2 regions of the Mesorhizobium sp. AA23 genome follow, and region 2 is predicted to be linked to the other one. Evidence: predicted binding sites of a transcription regulator. Region 2 holds the regulator's gene; the other holds the start of a gene.
The links. Region 2 encodes PhoB, which activates phosphate uptake and scavenging genes when phosphate is short. Its sites were predicted from a motif close to TGTCATNNANCTGTCAT; they were not measured.
Positions count from the first base shown of each region.

Region 1: the regulator PhoB is predicted to act here: its motif matches at 3,166-3,182, upstream of A9K66_RS10690 (PhoX family phosphatase).

Region 1 is NZ_LYTP01000012.1:5,308-21,453, reverse strand. It holds gene A9K66_RS10710 (SulP family inorganic anion transporter) at 1-1,395, opposite strand, end outside; gene A9K66_RS10705 (helix-turn-helix transcriptional regulator) at 1,476-1,745, opposite strand; gene A9K66_RS10700 (phosphatase PAP2 family protein) at 1,840-2,541, opposite strand; gene A9K66_RS10695 (hypothetical protein) at 2,558-2,896, opposite strand; gene A9K66_RS10690 (PhoX family phosphatase) at 3,246-5,240, shown strand; gene A9K66_RS10685 (GNAT family N-acetyltransferase) at 5,302-5,982, opposite strand; gene A9K66_RS10680 (MarR family transcriptional regulator) at 5,979-6,485, opposite strand; gene A9K66_RS10675 (phosphatidylglycerol lysyltransferase domain-containing protein) at 6,721-7,758, shown strand; gene A9K66_RS10670 (ABC transporter permease) at 7,774-8,535, opposite strand; gene A9K66_RS10665 (ABC transporter ATP-binding protein) at 8,550-9,476, opposite strand; gene A9K66_RS10660 (cytochrome ubiquinol oxidase subunit I) at 9,739-11,100, shown strand; gene A9K66_RS10655 (cytochrome d ubiquinol oxidase subunit II) at 11,246-12,250, shown strand; gene msrA (peptide-methionine (S)-S-oxide reductase MsrA) at 12,445-13,173, opposite strand; gene A9K66_RS10645 (hypothetical protein) at 13,294-13,530, opposite strand; gene A9K66_RS10640 (DUF1223 domain-containing protein) at 13,616-14,317, opposite strand; gene A9K66_RS10635 (pilus assembly protein TadG-related protein) at 14,604-15,668, opposite strand; gene lepA (translation elongation factor 4) at 16,093-16,146, shown strand, end outside.
Region 2 is NZ_LYTP01000001.1:480,807-496,952, reverse strand. It holds gene A9K66_RS02350 (response regulator) at 1-2,599, shown strand, start outside; gene pstS (phosphate ABC transporter substrate-binding protein PstS) at 3,119-4,177, shown strand; gene pstC (phosphate ABC transporter permease subunit PstC) at 4,240-5,226, shown strand; gene pstA (phosphate ABC transporter permease PstA) at 5,230-6,081, shown strand; gene pstB (phosphate ABC transporter ATP-binding protein PstB) at 6,078-6,881, shown strand; gene phoU (phosphate signaling complex protein PhoU) at 6,902-7,606, shown strand; gene phoB (phosphate regulon transcriptional regulator PhoB) at 7,626-8,315, shown strand; gene A9K66_RS02315 (hypothetical protein) at 8,312-8,674, opposite strand; gene A9K66_RS02310 (ROK family transcriptional regulator) at 8,690-9,931, opposite strand; gene xylF (D-xylose ABC transporter substrate-binding protein) at 10,279-11,319, shown strand; gene A9K66_RS02300 (sugar ABC transporter permease) at 11,556-12,920, shown strand; gene A9K66_RS02295 (ATP-binding cassette domain-containing protein) at 12,934-13,734, shown strand; gene A9K66_RS02290 (CHASE domain-containing protein) at 13,866-15,491, shown strand; gene A9K66_RS02285 (YMGG-like glycine zipper-containing protein) at 15,576-15,821, opposite strand; gene A9K66_RS02280 (hypothetical protein) at 15,927-16,146, opposite strand, start outside.

The DNA.
Region 1 (16,146 bases), on a different contig from region 2:
GATGACGGTATCGGCGTCGGCCGCCTGGCTTGAATCATAAGTGGCGGCGCGATCGGCGACGTCCTCCGGCACCAGCGGCAGATCGGCCTCGACGGCGATGGACTTGGCCATGCGATCGATGAACAGGATCGACCCGAGCGCGAAGCCGACGACGATGCCTTCCGTCAGATCGCGGAAGATGACGATCAGGAACGTCGCCATCAGCACCAGCGCGTCGCCACGCGAGGCTCTGAGCAGCGTGAGGAAAGCCTGCTTCTCGAACATGTTCCAGCACACGACGGCGAGTACGCCGGCCAATGCGGCGAGCGGGATGTAGCTGGCCAAGGGCGCCGCCGCCAGCATCAGGACAAGCAGGATCGCCGAATGCAGCATGCCGGAGACGGGGCCATGCGCGCCGGCCCTCACGTTGGTGGCCGTGCGAGCGATCGTGCCGGTGGCACATATGCCGCCGAACAAGGCTGACGCGATGTTGGCGAAGCCTTGCGCCACCAGTTCGCAATTGGAGCGGTGCCGCCTTCCGCTCATGCAGTCTGCGACCACGGCCGAGAGCAGCGACTCGATCGCTCCGAGCAGCGCGAAGGCGATCGCGTCCGGCAGCACGTGGATCATCCTCTCCAAGCTGACCGGCGGCAGGGCTGGCCATTGCAGGTTCCGCGGGATGCCGCCATACCTCGTGCCGATCGTTTCCGCAGGCAGGGCGAACAGCGCCACGACCAGCGAGGCGACGCCGATGGCGATCAGCATCGCGGGCCATCTCGGCTGCCAGCGCCGCAAAAAGACAATGGTTAGGACAGTCAGCATCGCCACGAAGGTCGCGGCCGGACTGATCGTGCCGATCGCCTCGCCGATCACGGTCAGCTTCGACACCAGCGGCCCGGGCTCCTTGCCGCCGAGTTTCAGCCCGAGCAGTTCGACGATCTGCCCGGAGAAGATGATGACCGCGATCCCGGCGGTAAAGCCGACGGTCACGGGATAGGGAATGAACTTGATGTAGGTGCCAAGCCTGAGGTAGCCGATGGCGAGCAGGAAGACGCCCGCCATCATCGTTGCGAGCAGCAGCCCGTCGACGCCGACGCGCGCCACCGTCGCCGCTACCAGCACGATGAAGGCGCCGGCCGGACCGCCGACCTGGAAGCGGCTGCCGCCAAGCGCGGAGATGATGAAGCCGCCAACGATCGAGGTGTAGAGGCCTCGCTCCGGCGTCACGCCGGACGCGATGGCGATCGCCATGCACAACGGCAGCGCCACGATGGCCACCGTCAACCCCGCGACGGCGTCAGCCCTGAAATGCGCCAGCGTGTAGCCTTCGCGCAGCACCGTGACCAGCTTGGGCGTGAACAGCTCGGCAAAGGACGGCCGCGCCTGGGGGTGGATTGACCGCCGGACCTGATCCATGGACTGCCTTCCGCTCCGTAAGGGCGGCGGGATCGTCGGCAGGGCTGTCGGCGGTCGCCGTCGCGACTTTCTTGTGCGGCTCAGCCTTGGGAGTTCTGCGGCGTGGCAGGCTTGAGACGCACGCCCCTGCCGCCGCGCTCGCTGGCCTGGTTCTCGCCGATCAGCTCCACCCCGGCCTCGTCGAGTCCCTGGATGACCTTCATCAGCGTATCGACCACGCCTCTGACGACACCTTCACTCGCTTCCATGCGTTGGATGGTCGGAAGCGAAACCCCGGCGCGCTCGGCGAGCGTTTTCTGGTCGATACCGGCCAACGCCCTCGCGGCGCGCATCTGCGCGGCAGTGATCATCGGCCAGAACCCCTGTCTGAGTCTGCAGTATCAATGGATAATCCAAAGATCATGATGTTTCAAGCATCATAACAAACAGTTGAAACATGAGTACTCATTCGCTGTCCGCCACCACTTTGCGCCGCTGCAGCAGGCGCGCTGCAAGCCAGCACAACATGGCCCAGGCAAAGCCGGCGCACCAGCCGGCAAGCACGTCGGACGGCCAATGCACGCCGAGATAGACGCGGCTGGTTCCGACCAGCACCGTGGTGAGCACGGCGAGGCCGAGCACGAAGATCTTCGTCCTGCGGTTCGGTAGGAAACGCGCGGCGAGCGAGCCCAGCGTGAGATAGGTCACCGCCGACAGCATCGCATGGCCGCTCGGAAAGGAGAGCGAGGTCTCGTTGACGAGATGCGAGACGAGATCGGGGCGGGGCCGGTCGACCTCGAACTTGAGCAGGCTGGACGCCGCCTGACCGCCCGCCACCGAAACGAACACGAACAGTGCGGTCGCCGGTCGGCGCATCAGCAGAAAATAGACGATCACCGCAGTCGTGATCAGCACCAGCACGCTGGTGCTGCCGAGCGCGGTGATATCGCGCACCGCGCCTTGCAGCCAAAGCGGACCGATCGGGCTGTCCGGCTGCCCGGCATGGCGGAAGGCGAGCAGGATTTCCGTGTCCAACGCATGCGGAGTCGTGGCGCGCGCCACGCCCATGAGTTCCACCAGGCCCCATAGCCCGCAGGCGATGGCCAGCCCGGCCGCAAGCACCGGGAATTCTATTCTGTTGAGCAGCGCCTTGGCGGTCGATTTCATGCCGGGCCTGCTCCAATTACAGCCGCTGCATATAGGGTCCGAGCGTGATCAGCGCGACGGCCGCGATCGCCAGCACGACGCCTGTCGCTTGGAAAGTGTTGAGGCGCTCTCCAAAGAAGACCAGCGCCACGATATTGACTGAGACCAGCTGGATCACTGCCGACAGGCTGAACGACACCGACATGCCGAATTCGCGGATCAGCCTGAGCATGATCAGATTGCCGGCGGAATAGAGCGCCAGCGTCAGCACGATCTTGCCGAGACTCGGCGCCAATCCCCATTGTTTGGCCGCCATCGCGGCCAGCAGGAAAATCACAGTCGAAACGCCAAGCTGCGCCAGTCCCCAGAGACTCACGTTCATCCCTCCCGAAGCGGCCTTCGCCGCGCCGCTCGCCGCTTTTGTTTCCGAAGCGCGCGAAGCCGTCAAGCTGATGGCGTCGGGCAAGCTACGGTGCGACGGGATCGAAGGCGGAATCTCGCAAGGCAAGCCCCGCAGCCATGGTTGGCGTCCTTGCGCCGAGCGCGCTCGGGAGTCTGCTCGCCGTGTGTTGTGGGCCTCGTGTGGCGCCAATGCGTGGGCGAACAGTCATCAGCCGGCAAATTGGCATTGCTCAATGGGGCTGATGTCACGAAAATGTGATCGGGCGCCTATAGGGATCGACCGGTTACCCGTTCCAGCCACCTCAAGAGCCAGAGGACAGCCCATGACCCAACCTGAGATTCGCTTCCGTACCAGCCAGCTCGAGGAGAATGACGGCCCGCCCGTCAATCCTACCGACAACCGCACGATGGGCGAGATCATCGCCGCGCGCTTCTCGCGCCGCGACTTCCTCAGGGGTTCGCTGGCTGTCTCGGCCATCGCCGCCACCGTGAGCCCGCTGGCGCTCGTCGCGGCAGACGAGGCGCGCGCCGCCGAGGTCTCGGCCTTCAAATTCGACGAGCTCGAGGCCGGCATCGACGACAAGCACCACGTCGCGCCGGGCTACGATGCCGACGTGCTCTTGCGCTGGGGCGACCCGCTCTTTACCGATTCGCCGGAATTCGGCCCGGCAAAACAAACGGCCGGAGCCCAGGCAAGACAGTTCGGCTACAACAACGACTATATCGGTTATATCCCGATCGAGGGCTCGGCCGAGCATGGCCTGCTGGTCGTCAACCACGAATACACCAACCCGCATCTGATGTTCCCCGGCATCGTCAAGATCGTCGACAAGGACGGCAAGAAGGCCGCCGAAGTGGCGCCGCTCAGCAAGGAGCAGGTCGATGTCGAGATGGCGGCGCACGGCGGCAGCATCGTCGAGATCCGCAAGGAGGGCGGCAAATGGCAGGTGGTGCGTGACGGCAAGCTCAACCGCCGCATCATGTCCACCACCGAAATGGCGCTGTCCGGTCCGGTAGCCGGCCATGATCGCGTCAAGACCAATGCCGACCCGTCTGGCACCAAGGTCTTCGGCACCCTCAACAACTGTGCCGGCGGCGTCACGCCCTGGGGCACCTATGTGATGGCCGAGGAGAACATCCACGGCTATTTCTCGGGCGAGCTGCCGGAAGGCCACAAGGAGGCCGCCAACTACAAGCGTCTCGGCATTCCGGAGGGCGCCTATGAATGGGGCGCGCATTACGATCGCTTCAACCTCGCCAAGGAACCGAACGAGCCCAACCGCTTCGGCTGGGTCGTCGAGGTCGACGTCAACGACCCGAATTCGGTGCCGAGGAAGCGAACCGCCATGGGTCGCTTCAAGCATGAAGGCGCCGAATCGATCGTCACCAAGGATGGCCGCGTCGTCTTCTATCTCGGCGACGACGAGCGCTTCGACTATGTCTACAAATTCGTCACCAAAGGTACGTTCAATCCGAACGACCGCGCCGCCAACATGAACCTGCTCGACGAGGGCACGCTGCATGTTGCCAAATTCGCCGAGGACGGCTCGGTCGAATGGATGCCGATCGTGTTCGGCGAAGGTCCGCTGACGGCGGAAAACGGTTTCGCCAGCCAGGCCGACGTTCTGATCGAGACGCGTCGCGCCGCCGACCTGCTCGGCGCCACCAAGATGGATCGGCCGGAAGACATTCAGCCCAATGCCGGCAACGGCAAGGTCTATGTCATGCTGACCAACAATTCCAAGCGCAAGGCCGACCAGGTCGACGCCGCCAATCCGCGCGCGGCGAACGCCTTCGGCCACATCATCGAGATCGTCGAAGACGGCGGCGACTTCGCCGCCACCAAGGGCAAGTGGGAAGTGCTGCTGAAGTGCGGTGATCCTTCGGTGGCCGATGTCGGCGCCACCTTCTCGACTGCCACCACCGCCAATGGCTGGTTCGGCATGCCGGACAATTGTGCCGTCGACTCGGCCGGCCGCCTGTGGGTCGCGACCGACGGCCAGGGCCCGAAGGCCACCGGCCGTACCGACGGCCTGTGGGCGGTCGACACCGAGGGCGCGGCGCGGGCGACCTCAAAGCTGTTCTTCCGCGTGCCGATCGGCGCCGAGATGTGCGGCCCGCTATTCGCGCCGGATGACCAGACCGCCTTCGTCGCCGTCCAGCATCCGGGCGATGGCGGCGAGGACTGGGAAGCTTTTGGCCGCCCCTCATATTACGAGGATCCATCGACCCGGTGGCCGGACTTCAAGCCGGACATGCCGGTGCGTCCGGCGGTCGTTGCCATCACCAAGCAGGGCGGCGGCAAGATCGCGGTCTGATTGGCGACTCGCTTAAACAGGGGAAGGGTTGCGGTGATCCGCGACCCTCCTCACCTTGCGATTACTCCACGCCTCGGACCACGGCCATGTTCAGGGTGGTTCTCAACCGGAAGCCGATGGCCTCGTAGAGGCCGACGGCCGGAGCATTGCTGGCATAAGCGTGCAGGTATGGAACCTCGCCCCGCGCCATGATCCGGTTCGCCACGAACAGCGACAGCAGCTTGGCAAGGCCGCCGCCGCGGAAATCCGGATGCGTGCACACGCCGCTGAGCTCGGAGTAGCCGGGCTGCTTCATGCGCTCGCCGGCCATCGCCGCGAGCCTGCCGTCGATCTTCACGCCCCAGAACTCGCCGAGGCTCAAGGCTTCGAGCGTGAACGGGCCGGGCTTGGTGAGCGATGCCAGAGCGAGCATCTCGGCCGCATCGTCCGGCGTCAGTCGCTGCACGCGCTCGTCGGAGGCGGCCTCAACCGGCTGCTCGGCAACCATCTGCACCAAGGACGCGGTCGAAACCGCGGCAAGTTCCGAAGGCAGGGCGATCGGGTCCGTCTGAACCAGGATGGCGCTTTCAAGCGGCGGGAGCAGCTTGCCCAGGGCTTGTAGGCTTTCCGCATCGTCCGCAACGGTGGCGGCGAAGGGAACGATCGAAGGCCGGTACCGCCTGGCAAGGGTATCGCCTTCCGCAAAGGCCTGATGGCGCGTCGCCAATGCGCTCCAGATCGGACGGTCGAGAACATGTTTCATTGTGCGACGGCCTTGGGTGCGACTGCCTTGGCCTTGTCCGCCCGGCGGTCGAGCGGGGTCGCGGCCAGTCGATCCTCGATGGCAGCGAGCTGGCCAAGCAGCGGCCCGGAGAGGTCCGCGCACAATTCCGCGACCGCGCCCTCGATGCGCGGCCAGACGTCGTGCTTCGCGGCATCGACCAGCCGCTGGCCGTCCGCGGAAAGGGAAACGATCCGGCGCCGCTGGTCGTCATCCGATTGTGCGACCTCGACCAGGCCGAGCCCGGTGAGCAGCGACACGGCCCGCGTCACGCCCGGCTGCGCGATGCCGAGCGACTGCGCCAGTTCGCCGACCGGCAGCGGCCCCAGCCTGTCGAGCGCGGCGAGCAGCGGATACTGACTCGACTGGATCCGCACATCCAGGCGATCGAGCACGCGCTGCGTGTCGGCCTGCAACTGCTCGCCAATGCGCTTCAGCCTGCTGCCGAGGCAGAGAAAGCCGAGGGACCTCAGAACATCTTCCATCGTCGAACTGCCGGAACAAAATGGATAACATAATATATAACATTGCATGGAAATTGGCAATATGGTTTCACGATGCAGCCGGAGCGCCGGCTTTGGCCGGTAGACATTCCCTCTTCATTCGCCGCCGATAGCATCCTATATGGCGCTGGCGCGACATGACCGATCCGTCGCGCCAAGGCGACTGATTCGAGGCCCGTGGGCTCCGGGTCCTTCTTCATCGGCATGCGGACGCTTGATGCCATCCCTGCGCATCCATATCGACAGGTTTCTTGACGGCGCGGCGCCCAAGGTGCCGCGGCGCGAGCTGTCGCATCTCGAGCGCCTGGCGCTGGTGCGGCGCCATGGCGACTTCTCGCTCGCCTATTCCACCGCCGTGCAGCAAAAGCTGTCCTACTTCAGCGAAGGCGATGGCTACATCGCATTCGGCACCAAGATGAAGCACCATTTCGCGCTTGGCGATCCGGTCGTCGATCTGCCGGACCGGCCAGGCTACATCAAGCGCTTCGTCGAGGCCGCCGGCGGCCCCTGGTTCGTTCAGATAAGCGCCGCCACGGCAAAGGTGCTGGCCGGGCTCGGCTATCAGATCAATCGGCTGGGCGTCGACACAAGGTTGCAGCTGCCGGCGCATGATTTCTCCGGCAAGCGCAACGAGACCGTGCGCTATTCGGAGCGCTGGCTGGCAAAGAAGGGCTTCACCTTCGCCGAGGACAGGGCCAACATGCTGCTCGACGAGGTTTCGCGGCTGTCCGAGAATTGGCGCGGCGAGCGCATCGTCAAACGTTGGGAGATGGGCTTCCTGAACCGCCCTTTCGCCGACCATCTCGGCGCCGACATGCGCCGCTTCGTCCTTCACGGCCCGCAGGGTGAGCTCGTCGCCATCCTCGATTTCGATCCGCTGTTCAGCAATGGCGAGGTCATCGGCTATACCACCGCCTTCAAGCGCAAGCAGGTCGACGCCACGCCGCATGCCGAGATCGGCCTGACCAAATTCGCCGTCGATCGCTTTCGCGAGGAGGGCGTTTCGGTGGTCACGCTTGGCCTGTCGCCGCTGCTCGACGTCGAGCCGAGCGGCTTTGCCGAATCGAGCTTCTGGCGCAGCACCTTCCGGCGCGCCTACGAGTCGCCCTGGGTCAACCGCTCGCGCTTCAACCTGCAGGGCCAGGCCGCCTTCAAGCGCCGCTTCCACGGGCTGGAGGAGCCGACCTACATTGCCTTCCGCAAGGGAACGCTGATGGAGATGCTTGGACTGCTGCGGCTGATCAAGGCGATTTGAAGCAAGCCCTGTTCGTCAATTCCTCAGCCGATACCCGGTCCTGAAAATCCACGCCACGATTGCGATGCAGGCGGCCAAAAACACCAGCGTCATGCCGAGGCTGACGCCGACCGAGACGTCCGCTTTGCCGTAGAAACTCCAGCGGAACCCGCTGATCAGGTAGACGACCGGGTTGAACAGCGTGATCGTCTTCCACATGCCGGGCAGCATATGGATCGAATAGAAGCTGCCGCCCAGAAAGGTGAGCGGCGTGACGATCAGCAGCGGCACCAGCTGCAACTGCTCGAAGGTCTTGGCCCAGATGCCGATGATGAAGCCGAACAGGCTGAAGGTCACCGCCGTCAGCACCAGGAAGGCGATCATCCAGAACGGGTGCTCGATCCTGAGCGGCACGAACAGCGCCGCGGTCGCCAAGATGATCAGCCCGAGCATGATCGATTTGGTCGCCGCGCCTCCGACATAGGCGATGATGATCTCGAGATAGGAGACCGGCGCCGACAAGAGCTCGTAGATCGAGCCGACGAATTTCGGGAAATAGATCGCGAAGGAGGCGTTCGAGATCGACTGCGTCAAAAGCGAAAGCATCATCAGCCCCGGCACGATGAAAGCGCCGTAGCTGATGCCGTCGATCTCGGTGATGCGCGAGCCGATCGCCGAGCCGAAGACGACGAAATAGAGCGATGTCGAGATCACCGGCGAGACGATGCTTTGCAGCACCGTGCGGAACGCACGCGCCATCTCCATCCGGTAGATCGCCCACACTGCACGAAGGTTCATAGCCGCGTGGCGGTTCATGGCTCTTGCCTCAGCAGATTGACGAAGATCTCTTCGAGCGTGCTGTTCTTGGTGTCGAGGTCGTGAAACTGAATGCCTGCGGCCTCGAGATCGCGGATCAGCGAGGCGACGCCCGGCCGGTCGCTCTGGCTGTCATAGGTGTAGGTGAGTTCGTTGCCGTCCGCCGACAGCTCCAGCGCATAGCGCGACAGGCCCTCGGGCAACGCGCCGAGCGGCGCGCGCAGCTCCAGCGTCATCTGCTTGCGGCCGAGCTTGCGCATCAGCTCCGCCTTGCCTTCGACCAGGATGATCTCGCCGCGGTTTATGACGCCGACCCGGTCGGCCATCGCTTCGGCCTCCTCGATGTAATGCGTCGTCAGAATGATGGTGACGCCGTCCTCGCGCAGCCGCCTGACCATCGCCCACATGTCCTGGCGCAGCTCGACGTCGACGCCCGCCGTCGGCTCGTCGAGGAACAGCACGCGCGGTTCGTGCGACAGCGCCTTGGCAATCATCAGCCGGCGCTTCATGCCGCCCGATAGCGTGATGGCCTTGGCGTCCTTCTTGTCCCAAAGCGAGAGATCGCGCAGCACCTTCTCGACGAAAGCCTTGTCGGGCGCCTTGCCGAACAGGCCGCGGCTGTAGTTCACCGTCGCCCAGACCGTCTCGAAGGCGTCGATGGTGAGCTCCTGCGGCACCAGTCCGATCAGGCTGCGCGCCGCGCGGTAGTCCCTGCCAATATCATGACCGTCGACGGTGACGCTGCCCGACGAGCGGTTGACGATGCCGCAGACGATCGAGATCAGCGTCGTCTTGCCGGCGCCGTTTGGCCCGAGCAGCGCGAAGATCTCGCCGCGCTCGATGTCGAGGTTGATTTCCTTCAGCGCCTTGAAACCGGTGGCATAGGTTTTCGTGACGCCGGAGATGGAGATGATGGATGACATGCTGAAATATGGCCGGCTGGAAAACGTGACCTGATATAGGTCGGATGTCGTTTTATGCAAACCGGCAATCGACCGTGCTCCTGACAGTTCTCGACAGTCGCCGCCATTCGCGACGTCGAACGGCGCCGGCAAGCTGTCACGCGATGCGTGTGTCCATGACCGCCCGACGCTGCGACAACGCGCCTCGCGTGACGCCGCGCCGCTTTGACCGATGCGTGTTCGAAGCCTATCCTTCAAGCCTGAATTGCAGCCGGAGCCCAGCATGGACCCGCTCATCCTGTCGCGCATCCAGTTCGGCGCGAATATCTCGTTCCATATTCTGTTTCCGGCGATCACCATTGCACTTGGCTGGGTGCTTCTCTTCTTCAAGCTCCGCTACAACGCGACCGGCGACTCGGCCTGGATGCGCGCGTATTTCACCTGGGTGAAGGTGTTCGCGCTGTCCTTCGCCATGGGTGTGGTGTCGGGCGTCACCATGAGCTTCCAGTTCGGCACCAACTGGCCGGGCTATATGGAAACGGTCGGCAACATCGCCGGGCCGCTCCTTGCCTATGAGGTGCTGACCGCCTTCTTTCTCGAGGCGGCCTTCCTCGGCATCATGCTGTTCGGCTTCCGCCGCGTCTCCAACCGCATTCACACCCTGGCGACCGTGCTGGTGGCGGGCGGCACCACGGTTTCCGCCTTCTGGATCATCGCGCTGAACTCCTGGATGCAGACACCGGCCGGCTTCGAGATGATCGACGGCAAGGCGCATGCCCTCGACTGGTGGGCGGTCATCTTCAATCCGTCCATGCCCTACCGCCTGGTCCACATGCTGCTCGCCTCCGGGCTCACGGTCTCCTTCCTGATCGCCGGCTGCTCGGCGCTGCGCTACCTTTATGGCGACCGCTCGGAATCGATGTGGAAGGCGCTGCGCACCGGCGTCTTCGCCGCCGCCATCCTGATTCCGATCCAGATCTTTGCCGGCGACCAGCACGGCTTGAACACGCTCGAGCACCAGCCGCAGAAAATCGCCGCCATGGAAGCGAACTGGAACACCGGCGCCCACGTGCCGCTGGTGCTGTTCGCGCTGCCCGACGAGGCGGCCAAGGAAAACAGGTTTGAGCTCGCCATTCCCGACGGCGCCAGCCTGATCCTGCGCCACAGCACAAGCGGCGTCGTACCCGGCCTCAACGACTATCCGGGCAACCACCCGCCGGTCTTCCCGGTGTTCTGGGGTTTCCGCGTCATGGTCGGCACCGGCATCCTGATGCTCATCGTCTCCTGGTCGGCAGCCTTCTTCCTCAAGCGTCGCCGCAACCTGCCTAAGCCGCTGGCCCTGATCATGGTGCCGATGGCGCTCTCCGGCTGGCTGGCGACGCTGGCCGGCTGGTACACGACCGAGATCGGCCGCCAGCCCTGGCTGGTCACCGGGATATTGAAGACGGCCGATGCCGTCGGCCCGGTCGCCGGCAGCCATGTCGCGCTGACCCTGGCCGTCTATCTCATCCTCTATGTGCTGCTCTTGATCGCCTATCTCGGCGTGCTGGTGCATCTGGCGCTGAAGGCGGCCAAGGAAGGCGACACCTCGCCGTTGCCCGGCGTCATGAACGCCGCGATGTCGCAGCCGGCCGCCGGAGAGTGAACATGCAGGAGCAAGACAAGCGGTGCGGTCGGTTCGATGCGGGCCTTTCTTCTGAGGTCGGCGCTGCCCCTCGCGTAGCGGCCGGCACGGGTGCTTCAAACAGTATGGCCGTCTGTCGGACCAATCTCGGTTGGAGGAAAGAAAGATGACCTTCGACTGGCCCACCGCGCTTCCGCTGATCTTCGCCGGCCTGATGGGCCTCGCCATCCTGATCTACGTCATTCTCGACGGTTTCGACCTCGGCATCGGCATCCTGTTCGCAGGCGCCGAAGATGCCGAGCAGGACACGATGATCGCCGCGATCGGCCCGTTCTGGGACGCCAACGAGACCTGGCTGGTGCTGGCGGTCGGGCTCTTGCTGGTCGCCTTCCCGATGGCGCACGGCACCATCCTCACCGCGCTCTATATCCCGGTGTTCCTGCTGCTGGTCGGCTTGATCCTGCGCGGCGTTGCCTTCGATTTCCGCGCCAAGGTGCCGGCCGGCAAGAAGCACCGCTGGAACCGCATCTTTTTTCTCGGCTCCACCATGGCCTCGCTGGCGCAGGGCTATATGCTCGGCGTCTATGTGCTCGGCCTCGATGTCGGCATTGGCGGCATGGCCTTCGGCGCGCTGGTCGCGCTCTGCCTGTCGGCGGCCTACGCCGCCATGGGCTCGGCCTGGCTGATCTACAAGACCGAGGGCGACCTGCAAGGAAAGGCGGTGCGCTGGCTGCGCGTCACGCTGGTGCTGACGGCGCTCGGCATGGTCGCGGTCTCTTTGGCCACGCCCTTCGCCAGCCCGCGCATCTTCGACAGATGGTTCCTCTGGCCGGAGATCCTCTATCTGTCGCCGCTGCCGATCGTATCGGCGCTCTTGTTCCTGTGGCTGTGGCGGCAGACGTTTCATCTGCCCAAGCCCGACGACCGGCATGCGCTGCGGCCCTTCCTGACCCTGGCCGCCATCTTCGCGCTCGGTTTCGCCGGGCTCGCCTGGTCGTTCTATCCCTATGTCGTGCCCGACAAGCTGACGATCTGGCAGGCCGCCTCGGCGCCGGAGAGCCTGGCCTTCATCCTGGTCGGCACCGTCGTCGTGCTGCCGATCATCATTTTCTATTCGTTCTACGCCTATCGCGTGTTCGGGGGAAAGGCGACGGATCTGACCTATGATTGAGGAGAGGCGTTGGTGACGGCGTCTTTCTCCCCGTCACCATACGGGGAGAAATGCCCGGCAGGGCAATGAGGGGCAGCGCAAACCTGTCAAGCAGAGCGGCGGCCCGTTCCTGCAAATGCCGGCGCCGCCCCTCATCCGCCTGCCGGCACCTTCTCCCCGTATAGTGACGGGGAGAAGGCCTAAGATGGTCATCCTCAGCTCTTGCTACTTGCCAGCACCAGCACCGGCTTCTCGCTGTAGAGCGCGGGAAACAGCGCTTTCAAATTCTCGATCTTCGGCAGGTCGTTGTAGACGATATAGGGGTAGGTCGGGTTCAGCGTCAGGAAATCCTGATGGTAATCCTCGGCCGGATAGAAGGTCTTGCCGGTCTCCAGCGTCGTCACGATCGGCTTCGAAAATACCTTGGCGTTGTCGAGCTGGGCGATGTAGCTCTCGGCGATCTTCTTCTGCTCGTCATTCTCGGCGAAGATCGTCGAGCGGTACTGGGTGCCCTGGTCCGGCCCCTGGTAGTTGAGCTGCGTCGGGTTGTGCGCGACCGAGAAATAGACCTGCAGCAGCTGGCCATAGGTGACCTTCGACGGATCGTAGGTGATCTCGACCGATTCCGCATGGCCGGTGCGGCCGGTGCCGACAACCTCGTAGACGGCGTGCTCGGCGCTGCCGCCGGCGTAGCCGGAGACGGCCTTGCTGACGCCCTTGACGTGCTGGAACACGCCCTGCACGCCCCAGAAGCAGCCGCCGGCGAAGATCGCTTTCTCCGTGCCGCTGGCGGACTTTTCATCCAAAACCGGCGGCGGGATCACCACCGCGTCCTCGGCCGAACGCGCCGGCGTCTGCCAGAAGGCGGCCGCGGCCGCTGTCAGCACCAGCGCTGCAAGCGGGGCCAGCGAGCGCCGCGCCGCCTTTTTGTCGATGCCGTTCATGTCGGATCTCCTTGTTCGTTGTTCCACTATATACGAAGCAAGCCGCCGCTGGTTTCTCACTTTGCCGTGCGGCGGCTTATCGCCGACGGCGATTTTTGCCAAGAGACCGGGGCCGCTGACTTATTGCGCCGGCGCCATCGCGTCGGCAGGCTTCATCGCATCCGTCACGGGCTTCATCGCATCCGCCGGCTTCATGGCATCCGTGGCGGGTTTCATCGCCTGGGTCGCCATCGCATCGGGCTTCATTTTATCCGCGGGCTTCATCGCGTCGGTCGTGTCGTCGGCACGGGCGCCGGCAACGAACGCGGCAGCGGCAAGCGCGAAGGCCAGCGTCGGCAGCGTAAGGAATTTGGTCATGCTAGTTCTCCTTGGGTTGCGGCGCGCGGATGCGGGCCCTTGGTTAAGCGTTGCCGCCTGCCGCGGCCCCGCGCGAAAAGAAAAATCAGTTTGCCGCGGCGGCCAGGATCGGCCCGCCGGCCGGCGTCTGCACCAGCACTGCCGTGCTCAAGCCCCCGGGTGCCGCAGGCAGCGGCAGCGTCGTCGCCTCGCCGTTCCAGCGGCCGAGCCTCTGCAGCGAATGCACGACATTGGCATGCGGCAGCGTGCGTCCGGTGTTCTCGCCGCGCGCCACCGGCACCTCGACGACGCCGCGTGCGTAGCGCACCAGCCAGACATCGGCCGCCCCGCCGGGCGCTGTGCCGGCGCCGATGCTCACCTTGCCGTCGCCGAGCGAGAGCGCCGGACCCTTGGCGTACGGGGTTGTCGAGATCAGCCGCTCGATCTCGCCGGGCGCCGCACCGACGGCGTCGGCGCTGCCGTTCACCACCACCTGCGGCGTGAACGGCCCGTCATGGCCGAGCGGCGGCTCGTAGGCGACCTGGCGCGGGGTGAATTCCTGCCGGCCGAAAATGTCCTTCCAGCCGAGATAGTCCCAGTAGGTAACGTTGAAGGACAGCGCCAGCACGCCCGGCCGATCCTTGACCTTGATCAGATTGGCATTGGCCGGCGGGCAGGACGAGCAGCCCTGGCTGGTGAACAGCTCGACCACGGTAAGCGGCTCGGCGGAAGCGGCATCGAGCGTGGCGGCAAGCGCAGCAAATGTCGCGCCGGCAAGCAGGCCGATCCTTGTCTTCATTCCGGTCATGGGAAGCAGTCTCCGTAGCGGGGCAATGCTCCCATTTCGCCGCCGCGGAGGACTTCGTTACAGCTTCACCGGTTTGTGATTGAGAGGCGCCTTCCCCTTCTCCCCTTGTGGGAGAAGGTGGATCGGCGCGCAGCGCCGAGACGGATGAGGGGCGCTCCAGCGGAGTGAGACGCTCGCGAGCGCGTCTGCTAGATTCTTGTCTAGACTTAAGGCGCCGCCAAGCTGGAGCACCCCTCATCCGTCGCCTTCGGCGACACCTTCTCCCACAAGGGGAGAAGGGAGGGCGCTACTGCGTCAGCACGGTCTCGGACGGCCGCTGGTTGAAGGCGCATTTGCCGGTCACATTGTAGAAGAAATCGGCATTGGAAACCGGCGCCGGCACAGGGTTGCCGCCGTCTTCCCAGGCCTGGTAGCCGGTCTGGCCGCAGGGCACCGAGGTGAAGATGTCGACTTTCTGGCCGGTCGCGACCTCGGGCATATCGGTGGCGCTGGTGCCGATATAGAGCCGGTTCGAGGTGTTGGGATCGTTCGACTTCAGCACCTTCGGGTTGCCCGAGGGCACGTCCATTTGCAGATAGAGCTGGTCCATCTGGCTGACATCGATCACCGCGCCGGCGCCGTTGGCCGGATAGAAGGTATCGGCGCAGGTCGTGACGTACTTGTTGCTGCCGCTGGTCTGGGTGATCGCCCCGCTCGGCAGATTGTTGAAATTGTCGACCGTCGAGGTCGTGCAGACCTGTTTCTGCACCACGGTCTTCCTCGACCCGTTGATGGTGCTCACCGTGGTTGTGCCGTAGCCCTTCGGGTCGCCATAGCCGTTGTAGTTATAGCTGATCGTCATCAGCGGCTTGGCCTTGGTCTGGCCGAACTGGGTGCCGTAGAGCGTCATCGTCTTGTTCCAGTAGCCCGACACCTTCGTCACCTTGAAAGTGGACTGCACCAGCGCCGGCATCTTGCGCACCGAGGAGCCGACGCCGACATCGACCGAATTGATCCTGGCGATCTGCATGAAACTGGTTGGCATCGGATAGGCCGCCGTGGCGCTGAACGTCGCCGTGCCGTCGGCGGCGACGTTGACGGCGGTGAGCGTCGCGTCGCCCAGCCCGCTATTGGCGACATAGGCCTGCTGCAGCAGCGTCTGGCGATCGGCCTTGGAGGTCGTGGTCGGCAGCGTGGTGATCGACAGGATCGCGGCATCCAGCGCCTGCTGCATGTTGCTCCTGGTCGTCACCGCCGAGGTGTAGTCGACGGAAAAGCCGACCGCGAGCAGCAGCGGGATCGCCAACAGTGCCATCATCGGCAGCATCGAGCCGCCTTGCGATCGAACGAAATCTCTTGCCGACGAGAACATGCCCCAACCCCATACACACCGGCAATGCAACCTGCCTGCCACCAGAGGTGGAGATATGCCCAAAATGAGTGCATGAAAGTTTAAGTGGATTTGAATTTTTGCGCGGAGGCGCCCTAGCCTTCAAACGCTTGCGCTGCCCCTCACCTGCCTGCCGGCATCCTCTCCCCGTACGGTAACGGGGAGAGGGGCGCCCCCATCGACGATTTCGCCAATTTGGAACGCTGCAAGAAAGGTACCGAGGCGGCGGCCAGTCCCTTCTCCCCGTCACTTACGGGGAGAAGTGCCCGGCAGGGCGATGAGGGGCAGCGCCGGCCTCCGATCATTGGCCGTGTTCAGACATTGGCGAGCGTGTTTGCCTGCTCTGCTCCGATCTCCCCGGGGCCACCGCTTGCCCCTTAAACCCGCCCCTGCTAAAGCGCGCCGCATGACGACGCCCCTCGACCACATCCGCAATTTCTCCATCGTCGCCCATATCGAC
Region 2 (16,146 bases):
GCCCAATTCGTCCTATGAACGGCTCAATCCCGACGGTCGTTGGTTCCAGGTCTACGACATGAGAGCGGACGACGGCACGTTCATAGGGGTGCGCGTCGACATTTCCGACATCAAGGCCCGCGAGAAGGCGCTGCGGGACTCGATGCGGCAGATCGACCTTTACCGGCATGTCATGGACGAATTGCCGGTGGCGGCGTTCATCAAGGCCGAGGATCTTACAATCGAGTTCGTCAACAAGGCCTGGTGCGCGCTGACCGGCATTGCCAAGGAAGACGTCATCGGCAAGACGGACCGGCAGCTTTTCGGCGCCGAGGACGCCGAAAGCTACAGCCATGACGATGCCGAGGTCATCGCGACCGGCAAGGGGCGCGAAGTCGAGGAGCCTGTCAGCCATCGCGACGGCACGGTGCGGCAGCTGATGACGCGCAAGAGCCGCCTCATCGCGACCGACGGATCGGTGCATCTGGTCGGTTCCAGCACCGACATCACCGAGGTCAAGGCGCGCGAGCGGGCGCTCAAGGAAACCATGAGCGAGAACGAGGTGTTCCGCAACCTGATCGACAACGTGCCGGTGTCGATCTACGCGAAGCGTTCGGATCTAAGGCAATTCTACGTCAACAAGGGCTGGTGCGATCTCACCGGCTTCAGCAAGGAAGAGGCGATCGGCAAGACCGACGTCGAGATCTTCGGCGCGGACGGCGAAGCTTTCGTCGCCGGCGACCTGGCGGTGCTGCGCACCGGCGAGACGCAGGAGATCGAAGAACAGGTGACGCTGCCGGACGGCAGCGTGCGTCACCAGTTCGCGCGCAAGGGCGCGATGATCGCGTCCGACGGTTCGCTCTATCTGATCGGGTCGACCACGGACATTACGGAACTGAAACAGCGCGAGGCCGAGCTCAGCGAGGCGCGCCGGCGTGCCGTGCTTGCCGACCGCGCCAAGTCGGAGTTCCTCGCCAATATGAGCCACGAGATCCGTACGCCGATGAACGGCGTGCTCGGCATGGCCGAGTTGCTCGCAAAGTCGGACCTCGACCCAAAGCAGAGGACGTTCACCGACATCATCGTCAAATCGGGCAACGCGTTGCTCACCATCATCAACGACATCCTCGACTTCTCCAAGATCGACGCCGGCCAGCTCGTGCTCGACCCGGCGCCCTTCAACCTTGCCGAGGCGATCGAGGATGTGGCGACGCTGGTGTCGACCCGCGCCAAGGAAAAGGACCTCGAGCTCATCGTTCGCGTCCAGCCCGGGCTCGACGGGCAGTTCGTCGGCGACGTCGGCCGGATCCGACAGATCGTCACCAACCTGCTCGGCAATGCGGTGAAGTTCACCGACAAGGGCCATGTGCTGGTCGACGTGACCGGCGAGCGCGTTCCGTCGGGGACGAAGCTCGCCATCTCGGTCACCGATACCGGCATCGGCATTCCCGAAGACAAGCTGAAGCTGGTGTTCGAGAAATTCAGCCAGGTCGACACCTCCTCGACAAGACGGCACGAGGGCACCGGGCTCGGCCTTGCCATCACCTCGCGGCTGGTCGAGCTGATGGGCGGCGAGATCGGCGTCGACAGCGCCGAGGGCAAGGGCTCGACCTTCTGGTTCGCCGTCACGCTGCCGCGGGCCGAGCGAGGCGGGCAGCGGATCATGCCGGTCGACGTGACCGGCGCGCGCGTGCTGATCGTCGACGACAATGCCGTCAACCGCGCGATCCTCAGCGAGCAGATGGCTTCGTGGACCTTCGATTCCTGCGCGGCCGAAAGCGGCGCCGAGGGACTGAAGGTGCTGATTGCGGCTGCCGCCTACGGCGTGCCTGTCGACTGCGTCGTGCTCGACTACCAGATGCCGGGCATGACCGGCGCCGAAATGGCGCGCATCGTGCGCAACACCGCCGGCCTCGCGCACACGCCGATCATCATGCTGACCTCGGTCGACCAGTCGCTCGCCAGCGCCGCCTACCGCGATCTCGGCATCGATGCGCAGCTGATCAAGCCGGCGCGTTCCTCGATCTTGCTGGAGACGCTGGTCGCCACCATCCAGCGTCATCGCCACAGCACGGCGGCCATCCATCCGGCCTTGACCGGCGACGTCGAGACCGGGGCCGGCGCGCCGCAGGCGTCCACGGCGCAGGCGACCGCGGCGGATCGCGTCCTGCTGCAGCCGCCGCCGGCGCGTGCCCGTGCACGCCTGGCCGGCGCGGAGGCCGGGCTCGACATTCTCGTCGCCGAGGACAACGAGGTGAACCAGATGGTGTTCACGCAAATCCTGGGCGAGACCGGATACCAGTTCGAAATCGTCGGCAACGGCCGCAAGGCGCTGGACGCCTTCGGCAGGCTTAACCCGCGCATGATCCTGATGGATGTGTCGATGCCCGAGATGAGCGGCCTGGAGGCGACCGCGGCCATCCGCCGGCTCGAAGCCGAGATGGGCACGCATGTGCCGATCGTCGGCGTCACCGCGCATGCACTGAAGGGCGACCGCGAGCGCTGCCTGGAAGCCGGCATGGACGATTACCTGCCGAAGCCGATCAGCCCGAAGGCGCTGCTCGAGAAGCTTGAAAGATGGCTCGGGTCGGACGCGGAAGTCCGCCGCAGCGCCGGATAACAGCCTTTCTGCGCGGCCGTTCACGGCGTCATCGACGAGGTCCGTCGGCGGGCGTCCAACGCAGACATATGGTGTGATCGCACCATACAAAACGAAGGCCAGGTCAGGACAATGGCTGCTGTCGATTCCGCCCTTCGGTTACGGGCGGGAGCAGCGACCGCCGGCAAGGAACAGCGTCGACTCTACCCCAACGGACCTGTTTTCGGCGATGGCCAGGCCATGATCCGCTCTGGCGCACAGGCAACGCGCTCTCGTCCGGATTTTATTTCCCGGCGGCCGGAGATCCGGCCGCCAGGATAATTTTTGATTCAAAAGTCGGACAAGCTACTGATTCCGGCGGCAAACTTCGGCTGGGTCCGCAAATGGCGGCCGCAGGCCCCCCCAAGGCATCCCCGTTCAGGCGTTACCGGGCTGACACGAAACTGTCATGCGACTGTAATAATCGACGTCTATTGCGCTCGTCAGGCGCCGACAGAAAAGGGTTGCCGAAAGACCATATTCCGAACAGGAGCAGGCCACATGAGACATTTCATCCGCTCGGCGGCCGTTGCGATTGCAATGGCTGCGGCATCCACCCTTTCCCTCTCCGCCGCTATGGCGGCCGACATCTCCGGTGCCGGCGCTACCTTCCCCTATCCGATCTACGCCAAGTGGGCCGACGTCTACAAAAAGGAGACCGGCATCGGTCTCAACTATCAGTCGATCGGCTCCGGTGGCGGCATCAAGCAGATCAAGGCCAAGACCGTGACCTTCGGCGCCTCGGACGCGCCGCTCAAGGGCGAGGATCTCAAGTCGACCGGGCTCGCGCAGTTCCCGATGGTGATGGGCGGCATCGTTCCGGTCGTCAACCTCGAAGGTGTCAAGCCGGGCGAACTGGTGCTCGACGGCCCGACGCTGGCCGACATCTTCGTCGGCAAGATCACCAACTGGAATGACGAGGCGATCAAGAAGTTCAACCCCGACGTCAAGCTGCCCGACCAGGCGATCGCGGTCGTGCACCGTTCCGACGGCTCGGGCACCACGTTCAACTTCAGCTACTATCTGGCCGAAGTCAGCGCCGACTGGAAGTCGAAGGTCGGCGTCAATACCGCGCTCGAGTGGCCGGTGGGCATCGGCGCCAAGGGCAACGAAGGCGTCGCCAACAACGTCGCGCAGACTGGTGGCGCGATCGGTTATGTCGAGTATGCCTATGCCAAACAGAACAAGCTCACCTATACCGACCTGATCAATAAGGATGGCAAGAAGGTAGAGCCGACCGCTGCCGCGTTCTCGGCCGCTGCAGCCAATGCCGACTGGAGCTCCAAGCCTGGCTACGGCGTCATCCTGGCCAACCAGGCTGGTGCTGAAAGCTGGCCGATGACCTCCGCGACCTGGATCCTCGTCTACCAGAAGCCCGACGATGCGGCGGCCACCACCGAAGCGCTCAAGTTCTTCGCCTGGTCCTACGCCAAGGGCGACGACATGGCCGCCGAGCTGGACTATGTTCCGATGCCCGACGCGGTCGTGAAGAGCGTCGAGGAAATGTGGAGCAAGGACATCGTCGACAGCAACGGCAAGCCGCTCTACTCCGGCATGTAATTCCTCCGGAATAAGGAGGGCGCCTCGGGCGCCCTCCTGTCTCTTTCGAAATGCGAGGGCAAATGACAGCCGTTTCCGAAGCCGTGACATCGTCCGCCATACGGACCAGGGAAGCGACGGTGCGCCGCTTCGCCCTGACCGACACGATCTTCCGAACGGTCACGCGCCTCTCCGCCATACTCGTGCTGGTTCTTCTGGGCGGCGTCGCGGTCTCGCTGATCGCCGGCTCGTGGGAGGCGCTATCGAAGTTCGGCTTCTCCTTCCTGACGACTGAATCCTGGAATCCGGTCACCGAGAATTTCGGCGCGCTTGCGCCCATCTACGGCACCGTCGTCACCTCGGCCATCGCCATCCTCATTGCCGTGCCGATCGGCATCGGCATCGCCGTCTTCCTGACCGAGCTCTGCCCGCGCCCGCTCAGGCGCCCGATCGGCATAGCGGTCGAGCTGCTCGCCGGCATTCCCTCGATCATCTACGGCATCTGGGGCCTGTTCGTCTTCGCGCCATTCCTGCAGACGACGGTACAGCCGTTCATCATCAATCTTTTCCACGGCATACCGGGTCTCGCCAGCCTGTTTGCCGGTCCGCCCTACGGCATCGGCCTGCTGACGTCGTCGCTGATCCTCGCCATCATGGTGCTGCCCTTCATCACCTCGATCACCAAGGACGTGTTCGACACGGTGCCAGCGGTGCTGAAGGAATCGGCCTACGGCATCGGCTGCACGACCTGGGAAGTGACCCGGCGTGTGGTCATCCCCTATACGCGGGTCGGCATCATGGGCGGCGTCATGCTCGGTCTTGGCCGCGCGCTCGGCGAGACGATGGCCGTCACCTTCGTCATAGGCAATGCGCACCGCATCAGCGCCTCGCTGTTTGCGCCCGGCACGACGATCTCGGCGACCATCGCCAACGAATTCACCGAAGCCGACGGCGAGCTTTACACGTCCTCGCTGGTGGCGCTCGGACTGATCCTGTTCATCATCACCTTCATCATCCTCGCGCTCGCACGCTACATGCTGTTGCGCATCGATAGCCGCACGGGAGCCTGACCGATGTCGACAGCCGCATCGCTCCACCGAAGCCGCAAGCGCAAGAACGCCGTGATGATGGCGCTTTGCACCATAGCGGCGGGCATCGGCCTCGTCTGGCTGGCGCTGATCCTCGGCGCCCTTCTCTATAAGGGGCTCTCGGGTGTCTCGCTTTCGGTGTTCACGCAAATGACGCCGCCGCCCGGCGACGCCGGCGGCCTGCTCAACGCCATCTACGGCAGCATCGTGATGACCGTGATCGGCATCGTCGTCGGCACGCCGATCGGCGTGCTCGCCGGAACCTATATGGCCGAGTACGGGCGCTTCTCGCGCCTCACGACGGTGGTGCGCTTCATCAACGACATCCTGTTGTCGGCGCCATCGATCATTGTCGGCCTGTTCGTCTACGAGCTGATGGTGCGGCCGATGGGTCATTTCTCGGCGATCGCCGGCGCGGTGGCGCTGTCGATCCTGGTGATCCCCGTCGTCGTGCGCACCACCGAGGACATGCTGAACCTTGTGCCCAACGCGCTGCGCGAGGCCGGCACCGCCATCGGCGCGCCGCGCTGGGTAGTGATCCGCTCGGTCGCCTATCGCGCCGCACTGTCCGGCATCGTCACCGGTATATTGCTGGCGATCGCCCGGATTTCGGGCGAGACGGCGCCGCTGCTCTTCACCGCGCTCAACAACCAGTTCTGGTCGAGCAATCTCAACGCGCCGATGGCCAGCCTGCCGGTGACCATCTTCCAGTTTGCGCTGAGCCCTTATGAGGAATGGCAGCAACTGGCCTGGACGGGCGCACTGATAATCACCCTGACGGTTCTCGGGCTGAGCATCTTCGCCCGCAGCCTTACCGGACGCAGAGAGGACAGATGAAACCGATGTTGTCCACCGACCTGAACGTAGCCGAGACGACCGCCGAGAAGGCCAAGATCGAAGTCAAGAACCTCAACTTCTACTATGGCCAGTCGAAGGCGCTGAAGGACATCAACCTGTCGCTGCCCGAGCGCAGCGTCACCGCCTTCATCGGACCTTCGGGCTGCGGAAAGTCGACGCTGCTGCGCGTGCTCAACCGCATCTACGAGCTCTACCCGAAGCAGAGCGCCGAAGGCCAGGTGCTGCTCGACGGCAAGAACATCCTCGACCGTTCGCAGGACCTCAACCTGCTCAGGACCAAGATCGGCATGGTGTTCCAGAAGCCGACGCCGTTCCCGATGTCGATCTACGAGAACATCGCCTTCGGCGTCAGGCTGTATGAGAAGATCAGCAAGGCCGAGATGGACAATCGCGTCGAACAGGCGCTGAAGCGCGCCGCGCTGTGGAACGAGGTCAAGGACAAGCTCAACGCCAGCGGCCAGAGCCTTTCGGGCGGCCAGCAGCAGCGGCTCTGCATCGCCCGCACGGTGGCGGTGAAGCCGGAGGTCATCCTGCTCGACGAGCCGGCATCGGCGCTCGATCCGCTGTCGACCGCCAAGATCGAGGAGCTGATCGACGAGCTGCAGGCCGACTACACGATCGTGATCGTCACCCACAACATGCAGCAGGCGGCGCGCGTCTCGCGGCAGACGGCGTTCATGTATCTCGGCGAGCTGATCGAATTCGACCGGACCGAAAAGATTTTCACCTCGCCCCGCGAGAAGCGCACGCAGGACTACATCACCGGCCGCTTCGGCTGAGTTCATACGAGGACATAACCATGGCCCATACGGTCGCTTCCTTCGACGAGGATCTGAGGCAGATCAGCCAGCTCATCCGCGACATGGGCGATCTTGCCGGCTCGATGGTCGGCGCGTCGACCAAGGCTCTGCTGAATTCCGATAACGCGCTGGCGCAGCGCGTGGTCTCCGACGATGCCATCATGGACGCGCGCCAACGCGAGCTCGACGATCGCGCCATCACGCTGATTGCCAAACGCCAGCCGATGGCCGACGACCTGCGCAGCGTCGTTGGCGCCATCCGCATGGCCGGCGATCTCGAGCGCATCGGCGACCTTGCCAAGAACATCGCCAAGCGCGTCGGCTCGGTCGGCATCAGCGCCGCGCCGCGCGACCTTTCGCACTCCATCGATTCGATGGCGCAGCTGGTGCTGATCCAAGTGCAGGGCGTGATCGAGGAATACACGGCCGGCGACTCTACGGCGCTCGCCAAGCTCCGCAACGACGACGAGCGCATCGACGTCAAATACACCTCCGTCTTCCGCGAGCTCCTGACCTACATGATGGAGGATCCGCGCAACATCACGGCTTGCACGCATCTGTTGTTCTGCGCCAAGAATCTGGAGCGCATAGGCGACCACGTCACCAACATCGCCGAGAACGCCTACTATGTGCTGACCGGCACGCAATTGCCGGCGAATCGTCCTAAGCAGGACGAGACGGCGATGTCGGCGCCGGCGGCCTGACAGCGAAGGTGCCTGCTAAATGATCGCGCCACGCATCATGGTGGTGGAGGACGAGGAGCCGCTGGGGGTGCTGCTCCGCTACAACCTCGAATCCGAGGGCTATCAGGTCGAGGTGGTGACGCGCGGCGACGAGGCCGAGATCCGCCTGCAGGAGAATGTGCCCGACCTTCTGGTGCTCGACTGGATGGTGCCGGCGGTGTCCGGCATCGAGCTTTGCCGGCGCCTCAGGATGCGGCCCGAGACCGAACGCCTGCCGATCATCATGCTGACCGCGCGCGGCGAGGAAAGCGACAGGGTGCGCGGCCTCTCGACCGGCGCCGACGACTATCTGGTCAAGCCGTTCTCGACGCCGGAATTCATGGCCAGGGTCAAGGCGCTGCTGCGCCGCGCCAAGCCGGAGGTGCTGTCCAGCGTGCTCAAGGTCGGCGACATCGTGCTCGATCGCGAATCGCATCGCGTCTACCGCAAGAAGAGCGAGATCCGGCTCGGCCCGACCGAGTTCAGGCTGCTGGAATTCATGATGCGGCATCCCGGCCGGGTGTTCTCGCGCAGCCAGCTGCTCGACAATGTCTGGGGCGAGACGATCTATATCGACGAGCGCACCGTGGACGTGCATGTCGGCCGCCTGCGCAAGGCGGTCAACAACGGCCGCATGCCGGACGTCATACGTACCATCCGTGGGGCGGGCTACGCGATCAGGGAAGATTAGCCGCCGGCCTGGAGTTCATCCGTGCCTTCCAGGCGAGACAGTGCAGCCCAAAGCGCGTCGAACTCCGCTTTGGCAATCTCGCGGGTTTGCAAACCATCGTGCTCGGCCTCTTCCACCGTAGGCAGCTCCCCCTCGGGCAAGTGGTCGCCGTCGAGGCCTCCGGGATATGCGAGGAGCATGCGGCCATCGGCGTATATGTGTATTGCCCGACGACCAAGATTCTCGGCATCGCATTCGAAATAGTACAGGGTTGGCAAATCCGCGCCCCCAGGCGTGACACTCATGAGCCAGCGAGCGGGAGGGCCGAAGTCAGGCAGATAATAGGTTACGCCAAGCCGGTTCTTGTAGCTCTTCATCATAGGCACTCGTCGGCCTCAGGCGACATTCTTCCCCGCGCCGCTTCTCGCCTGCACGCCCGGCGCGAAAATCTCCTGGTCGACGAAGGTCAGCGCGCGCACGGCGCAGCCTTCGCGGATCAGCGGCAATTCGTTCGGCTCGGTATCGAAGGAGATCGAATTTGAATGCTGGCCGCCGGCGGTCTGGGCGATCGCCTCGCGCAGCGCCGGCTCGATCAGGTCGAAGGCGGCGGCGCTGACGCCGACCATGGCGACCGGCGCCGGGTCGATCAGCGCGAACAGGCTGCCGAGGCCGAAGCCCAGCGCCTCCCCGGCCCGGCGATAGGCCTCGCGCTCCGGGCCATCTGTCTCGCGCGCCTTGGCGGCGAGCGCCCGCATGTCGGCGTCGCCGACATCGACCGGCTCGGCGTCCTCGCTCATCTTCATGGCGCTGCGCCAGATGGCGTAGTTGCCGGCATAGGCCTCGACGCAGCCGCGGCGTCCGCAACGGCAAAGCGCGCCGCTCGGACGATGGATCATGTGGCCGAACTCGCCGCCGGACGAATGTGTGCCGGTGAACAGCTCGCCCTTCAGCACCAGGCCCATGCCGATGCCGTGCGAGAGCAGAATGGCGATGAAATTGTCGCGATAGCGGTGGGGATCGCGCCACTGCAGCGCCACAGCCATCATGTTGCAGTCGTTTTCCATGGTGGCCGGAATGCCGAATTCCTTTTCCAGGATGTCGGCGAAGGGAATGTCGGTCAGCGGCGTGATCGGCGACCATAGCATGGCGCGGGCATGGGAATCGGTGATGCCCTGGATGCCCATGGCGATGCGGGCGACGCTGCCGACGTCGAGGTCCGGATCGTCCAGCCGGCGCCGCACGATCGCCAAGCATTCGCCGATCAGCTCGTTGCGCGGCATGGTGAGCGTATCGAGGCGGCGCTGCTCCTCGGCGATGACCTGACCCGCATAATCAATAACGGCGACCGAGAGGAAATTGAGCGACAGCACCACCGTTACCACCGCCGCCGCCTCCGGCTTGAGCGCGAGGCCCACCTGTGGCCGGCCGCGCTTCAGAGACGCGGTCTCGCTCGGCTTGCTCTCGGCCAAGACGCCTTCCTGGATCAGGTCGGAAGAGATCGCCGAAATGGTCGAATGGCTGAGCCCGGTGGTCGCGGCGATTTCCGTGCGCGACGGCTGGCCGGCCCGGCGCACGGCCGAGAGCACCATGGCGCGGTTGCGCCGACGCAGATCGTCGTGGCGGATTCCGACCGACATTTTTGTCTCCTCCCAGTCAGCGCGGCCTCTCGATCATGCACAGGACTCGGCGACGCGCCAGATCGGTTCAGTCCCGCACGCCGGCACCCGAACCGTCCTGGTCTTACAAGTTTCGGTGGACCGGGCTGCGCCTCCTCCCGAACTGTTCCGCGATAGTGGCAGAAGCGGTCGGCACTGTCATTATTTATTGCGGGCCTCGAAAAAAGTACGTGACCACCTCAAAAACCGTCAGAATTGCAGTTGACAGCGCTTTAGCGTTAGATCAGTATTTTTTCGAGGCTCGAAAAAAAGCCTCATCGCCTTCGGGCCAGTCTGGGTCGCGCCGCAAGGGGCGCAGGGAGGATATCATGAAGAGATTCGCAGCCGCCATTCTGGCGGGCGTCGCCATGTCGTTGACGTTGGTGTCGGTCGCGCAGGCGAAGGACAAGGTGATCGGCGTTTCGTGGTCCAATTTCCAGGAAGAGCGCTGGAAGACCGACGAAGCGGCGATGAAGAAGGCGATCGAGGCCGCCGGCGACAAGTACATATCCGCCGACGCACAGTCCAATCCAGGCAAGCAGCTGACCGACGTCGAAAGCCTGATCTCGCAGGGCGCGAATGCGTTGATAATCCTGGCGCAGGACGCCTCCGCCATCGGGCCGGCGGTGCAGAAGGCACTCGACGAAGGCATTCCGGTCGTCGGCTACGACCGCCTGATCGAGAACAAGGACGTGTTTTATCTGACCTTCGACAACAAGGAAGTCGGCCGCATGCAGGCCCGCGAGGTGTTCAAGGCCAAGCCCGAGGGCAATTACGTCTTCATCAAGGGCTCGGGCGCCGACCCGAACGCCGATTTCCTGTTCTCCGGCTCGATGGAAGTGCTGAAGGAAGCCATCGACAGCGGCAAGATCAAGAATGTCGGCGAGGCCTATACCGATGGCTGGCTTCCCGCCAATGCGCAGAAGAACATGGAGCAGTTCCTGACCGCCAACGACAACAAGGTCGACGCGGTGGTGGCGGCCAATGACGGCACCGCCGGCGGCGTCGTCGCGGCTCTGACGGCGCAAGGGCTGGCCGGCACCGTTCCGGTCTCGGGCCAGGACGGCGACCATGCCGCGCTCAACCGCATCGCGCTCGGCACCCAGACGGTGTCGGTGTGGAAGGACGCGCGCGAGCTCGGCAAGCACGCCGCCGAGATCGCCTCGCAGCTCGCCGACGGCAAGAAGATGACCGACATCGCGGGCGCCAAGGACTTCACGACGCCTGGCGGCAACACCGTCAAGTCGCTGTTCCTGACCCCGGTCGCGATCACCAAGGATAATCTCAACCTCGTCATCGACGCGGGTTGGATCAAGAAGGATGAAGTCTGCGCGGGCGTTGCCGCCGGCAGCGTCGCGGTCTGCAACTAAGCTGGCCGTCAGGTTCAAACGCAGCGCCGCGGCCCGACAGCCGCGGCGTTTCTCCAAAGGCTTTCGGGCGTACTGAAGCCGGAGACCATTGGGGCAGTTCACTGTCCGGCAGGATCGCCGAACTGCTCCAGCCGTTTGTTTCCGCGCAATTCCAGGCGGCCACGCACTTTTCCTGGAATTGCTCTAGCATCGTGGTCCGGCATCCGCGCCAGACGGCAAGCCGGTGGGAGGAGATCATGACCGATACGACCTCTGATACGCCGGCCAACCCGGCGGCGGATCGCGCGCGGGCTTCCGAACTGAGCACCGTCGGGCGCTTCCTCAAGGCGACCGAGCTCGACACCCGCATGCTCGGCATGGTCGGCGCGCTGCTGATCATCTGGATCGGCCTGCATGTCATCTCGAGCCTGCGGCTCGGCGTCAATCCGCTCGATTTCGATAGCCGAACGTTCCTGACGCCGCGCAACCTGTGGAACCTGTCGGTGCAGACCTCGGCCGTGGCCATCATGGCTTCCGGCATGGTGCTGGTCATCGTCATGCGCAACATCGACCTCTCCGTCGGATCCGCCGAGGGTTTGATCGGCATGGTCATGGGCTTTGCCCAAGTGCATTTCCTGGTGCGAATGGTTGGGCTCGAGCTTGGCAATCCCTGGATCTGGGTGCTGGCGCTGTTGATCGGCCTGGCGCTCGGCCTGCTGATCGGCGCCTTCCAGGGCTTCGTCATCGCCTATCTCGAAGTGCCGGCCTTCATCGTGACGCTTGGCGGGCTGCTGGTCTGGCGCGGTGCTGCCTGGTGGGTCACCAGCGGCCAGACGGTGGCGCCGCTCGACGCCACCTTCCAGCTGATGGGCGGCGGACCGGCCGGCTCGATCGGCGCCAGATGGAGCTGGATCGTCGGCGCCGTCGCCTGTTTTGCCGTGGTGTTTGCGCTGTTCAACGGCAGGGTGCAGCGCAAGCGCTTCCGTTTTCCGCTGCGTCCGATCTGGGCCGAGACGCTGCTCGGCGCGGTCACCTGCGCCGTCATCATGGGCGCGGTGTGGCTGGCCAATTCCTATCCGTGGCCGGTCGGCATCGTGAACCGCTACGCCGCCGCCAACAATCTCACGGTCCCCGAAGGCGGCCTGTTCATCGCCCACGGCATCGCCGTTCCGGTGCTGATGGCGATCGCCGTCGGCCTCGTCATGACCTTCATCACCAAGCGCACTCGCTTCGGCCGCTATGTCTTTGCCATCGGCGGCAATCCGGAAGCGGCCAACCTTGCCGGCATCAACACGCGCTGGATCACCATGAAGGTGTTCATGATCATGGGCGTGCTGGCGACGATGGCCGCGGCGATATCGTCGGCGCGGCAGAATTCATCGACCAATGCGCTCGGCACGCTGGACGAGCTCCTGGTCATCGCCGCGGCGGTCATCGGAGGCACCTCGCTCGCCGGCGGCTCGGGAACCGTGCTCGGCGCTATGCTTGGGGCGCTGCTGATGCAGTCACTGCAGTCCGGCATGGTGCTCCTCGGCGTCGATTCGCCGCTGCAAAGCATCGTCGTCGGCGCCGTGCTAGTCATCGCGGTCTGGCTCGACACCATCTACCGCAAGCGGGTGTGAAGGAGGCAGCATCATGGCAGACAAGAACGCTCCCACCGGCGCCCCGCTGGTCGACATGCGCAACATCTCGATCGCCTTCGGCGGCATTCGCGCCGTCGACGATGCCTCCATCGATCTCTTCCCCGGCGAAGTGGTGGCGCTCCTCGGCCACAACGGCGCCGGCAAGTCGACGCTGATCAAGATACTGTCCGGCGCCTACAAGCGCGATGCCGGGCAGATCTTCGTCAACGGCGAGGAGGCAGCAATCTCCAACCCGCGCGACGCCAAGAAATACAGCATCGAGACGATCTATCAGACGCTGGCGCTTGCCGACAACGTCGACGCCGCCGCCAATCTTTTCCTCGGCCGCGAGCTGATGACCGCCTGGGGCACGCTGGACGACGTCGCCATGGAGGCCGAAGCGCGCAAGGTGATGGGCCGGCTCAATCCGCGCTTCCAGCGCTTCAAGGAGCCGGTGATCAAGCTGTCCGGCGGACAGAGACAGTCGGTGGCGATCGCGCGCGCGATCCTGTTCAACGCGCGAATCCTGATCATGGACGAGCCGACGGCAGCGCTCGGCCCCCAGGAGACGGCCCAGGTCGGCGAACTGGTGCGGCAACTCAAGGCCGACGGCATCGGCATCTTCCTGATCAGCCACGACATCCATGACGTGTTCGAGCTGGCGGACAGGGTCTGCGTCATGAAGAACGGCCAGGTCGTCGGTACGGCGCGCACCAGCGACGTGACCCAGGACGAGGTGCTCGGCATGATCATTCTGGGCAAGTGCCCGCCAGGCGCCATGCCAGGCCCGGGAGCGCTGAAAATCGCGGCCTAAGACTATAAATTGGTTGGCTAATTTGCGACTTGTTTGATGAGCCAATCGCGGCGTTGGGTTGGCCTTGCCATTGTATTGGCGCGGAGACTTGCCCATAAAGGTGGCCAACCATCCATGGGCCGCATCCTGCATTGAAAAAGCTTTTCCCGATCGTCGCCTTCATCGCCGTCGCGCTGATCAGCCTGACGATGGCGGGGTTCGCCTATTTCGCGACCCAGGAGGCGGCACGCATCAAGTTCGAGGGAACCGCCGACGATGCGCTCAACCGCATCGAGAGCCGCATCGACCTGCATCTGTCGCTGCTGCGCTCGACCCAGGCGCTGTTCGATGCTCGTAACGGCGATATCACGCGCGGCGAGTTCAAGGCCTTCCTCACCGCGCTCGACATCGACGACAATTTCGCCGGACTGCGCGGCATCGGCTTCCTGAGGCTGGCCAAGGCCGGCGACGAGGCCACGCTCGAGCGCGACATCCTGCGCGCTCGCGGTTCGGCCCACCCGGTCTATCCGGCAATCACGCAGCAGCAATGGCGCACGCCCATCGTGCTTTTCGAGCCGCTCGATACCTCCAACCAGTCGATCATCGGCTTCGACATGTTCAGCGACCCGGCACGGCGGGCGGCAATCGAGAAGGCCATGGCCGACGACCAGCAGCATGCCAGCGGGCTCGTTCAACTTGGCCAGGGACAAGGGCTGGAGCAGACCTTCCCCGGATTTCTGGTCTTCGTGCGGCTGAACGTGGAAACGGCCCCGGACGTCATCGATGCCAGCCGCTCCTCGACCGCCGGCTTCCTCTACGCCTCCTTCCGCGCACGCGATCTGTTCCAGGTGGCGCTCAGCAAGGCTCCGCTGCTGCCGGTCAACGTCGAAATCTTCGACGGCCAGCCGGGTGCCGACAATCTCCTGTTCCGATCGGAGGCGCCGCCGGCCGAATCGCTCGGCGGAAAGCTGCTGGCGCGCCGGGATATCGTCGTGGCCGGCCGGCCCTGGACCGTCCTGTTTCGGCCGACGAGCGCTTTCGCGCTGCCGTCCTCGCGCGCCATCCCGGTGATGCTCGGGCTGTTCGGCCTGCTGCTCGCCGGGGCGATTGCCTTGGTGGCCCGCTATCAGGAGCGCGCCTACGAGGCGAAGTCGCTGCTGCATGAGGCCACGGAGAAGAGCCTGCTGGAAAAGGAGCTGATCCTGCAGGAGATGAAGCACCGCATCAAGAACTCGATCACCAGGGTGCTGGCGATCGCACGGCAGACTGCTTCGCAGGCCACCGACGTCAAGGAGTTCTCGGCATCATTCTCGGCGCGGCTGCAGGCGATGGCCGCGTCGCAGGACATGCTGACACGCTCGCGCTGGCAGAAGGCGGACCTCGGCGACCTGCTGCGCACGGAGCTTGGGCAGGTGTTCGGCAAAGAGCTTTCCGAAGGCATATTGTCGGGGCCGGAAGTGCTGCTTGACGAGACGACGACGCAGGCGCTCGGCCTGACCTTCCACGAGCTTGCCACCAACGCGCTGAAATATGGCGAGGCCGGCAACTCGGTGGGCGCCCTGAAGGTCGAGTGGCGGGTCGAAGGACGTGGCCGGGAGCGGACGCTGGTGCTCGATTGGCGCGAGGCCGGGCAGAAGAAACTGGAGCCGCCGGCAAAGACCGGTTTCGGCACCAAGCTGATCGATCTCAATGTCACGCGCGAATTGCGCGGTACGATCAAGCGCGACTACCGGGCCGACGGGCTTAAGGTGGAAATCCGAATACCTCTGCCAGGCTGAGCGCCCGTCAGTCAGGGTCCAACGAGGATCTACCCGGGGACCGCTGGTCGGGCCCCCGGGTAGATGACTGTGTCTCGCGGAAAATCAGTTGCAGCGGGCCTTGTATCTCGTGCCGTCAGAGCGGCGATACACGCAATAGCCATTGCGCAGGTTGCGAACCAACAGGCCGGACCCGGCGCCCACAGCCGCGCCGATCAGCGCGCCCCTGCCGCCGCCGACCAGGCCGCCGACGCCGGCGCCGATCAGGCCGCCCCCGACGACGTCCTGCTCGGTCGTGGTGCAGCCGCTGACGGCGACCACGGCAACCATGGCAATGATCATTTTCCGCATAAATAGCTCCTCGCTTTTGTCCTCACTTTCGGCAGTGCCAACCGCCGTTTAGCACGAAAAAACGGGCTTTGCCTGTCCGATCTTATTATCGCTGAAGAGAGTGTCTTACGGGCGTGCCCCGTTTGACGCGACAAGCGCGCCGGAAGTTTCCAGCGACGCGACTAGCCTGCCGTCGGGACGCACGGTCCACAGCAGTTGATCGTAGTCGTCTTCAAGCGCCGGATCGACGGCAAGGCACTCGCCCATGACACGCGGCGTGCGCCCCTGCATGTCGCCCAGCGCAAACGGCCGTTCGGCGATGCAGGCCTCGAAAGTCTCGAAGACG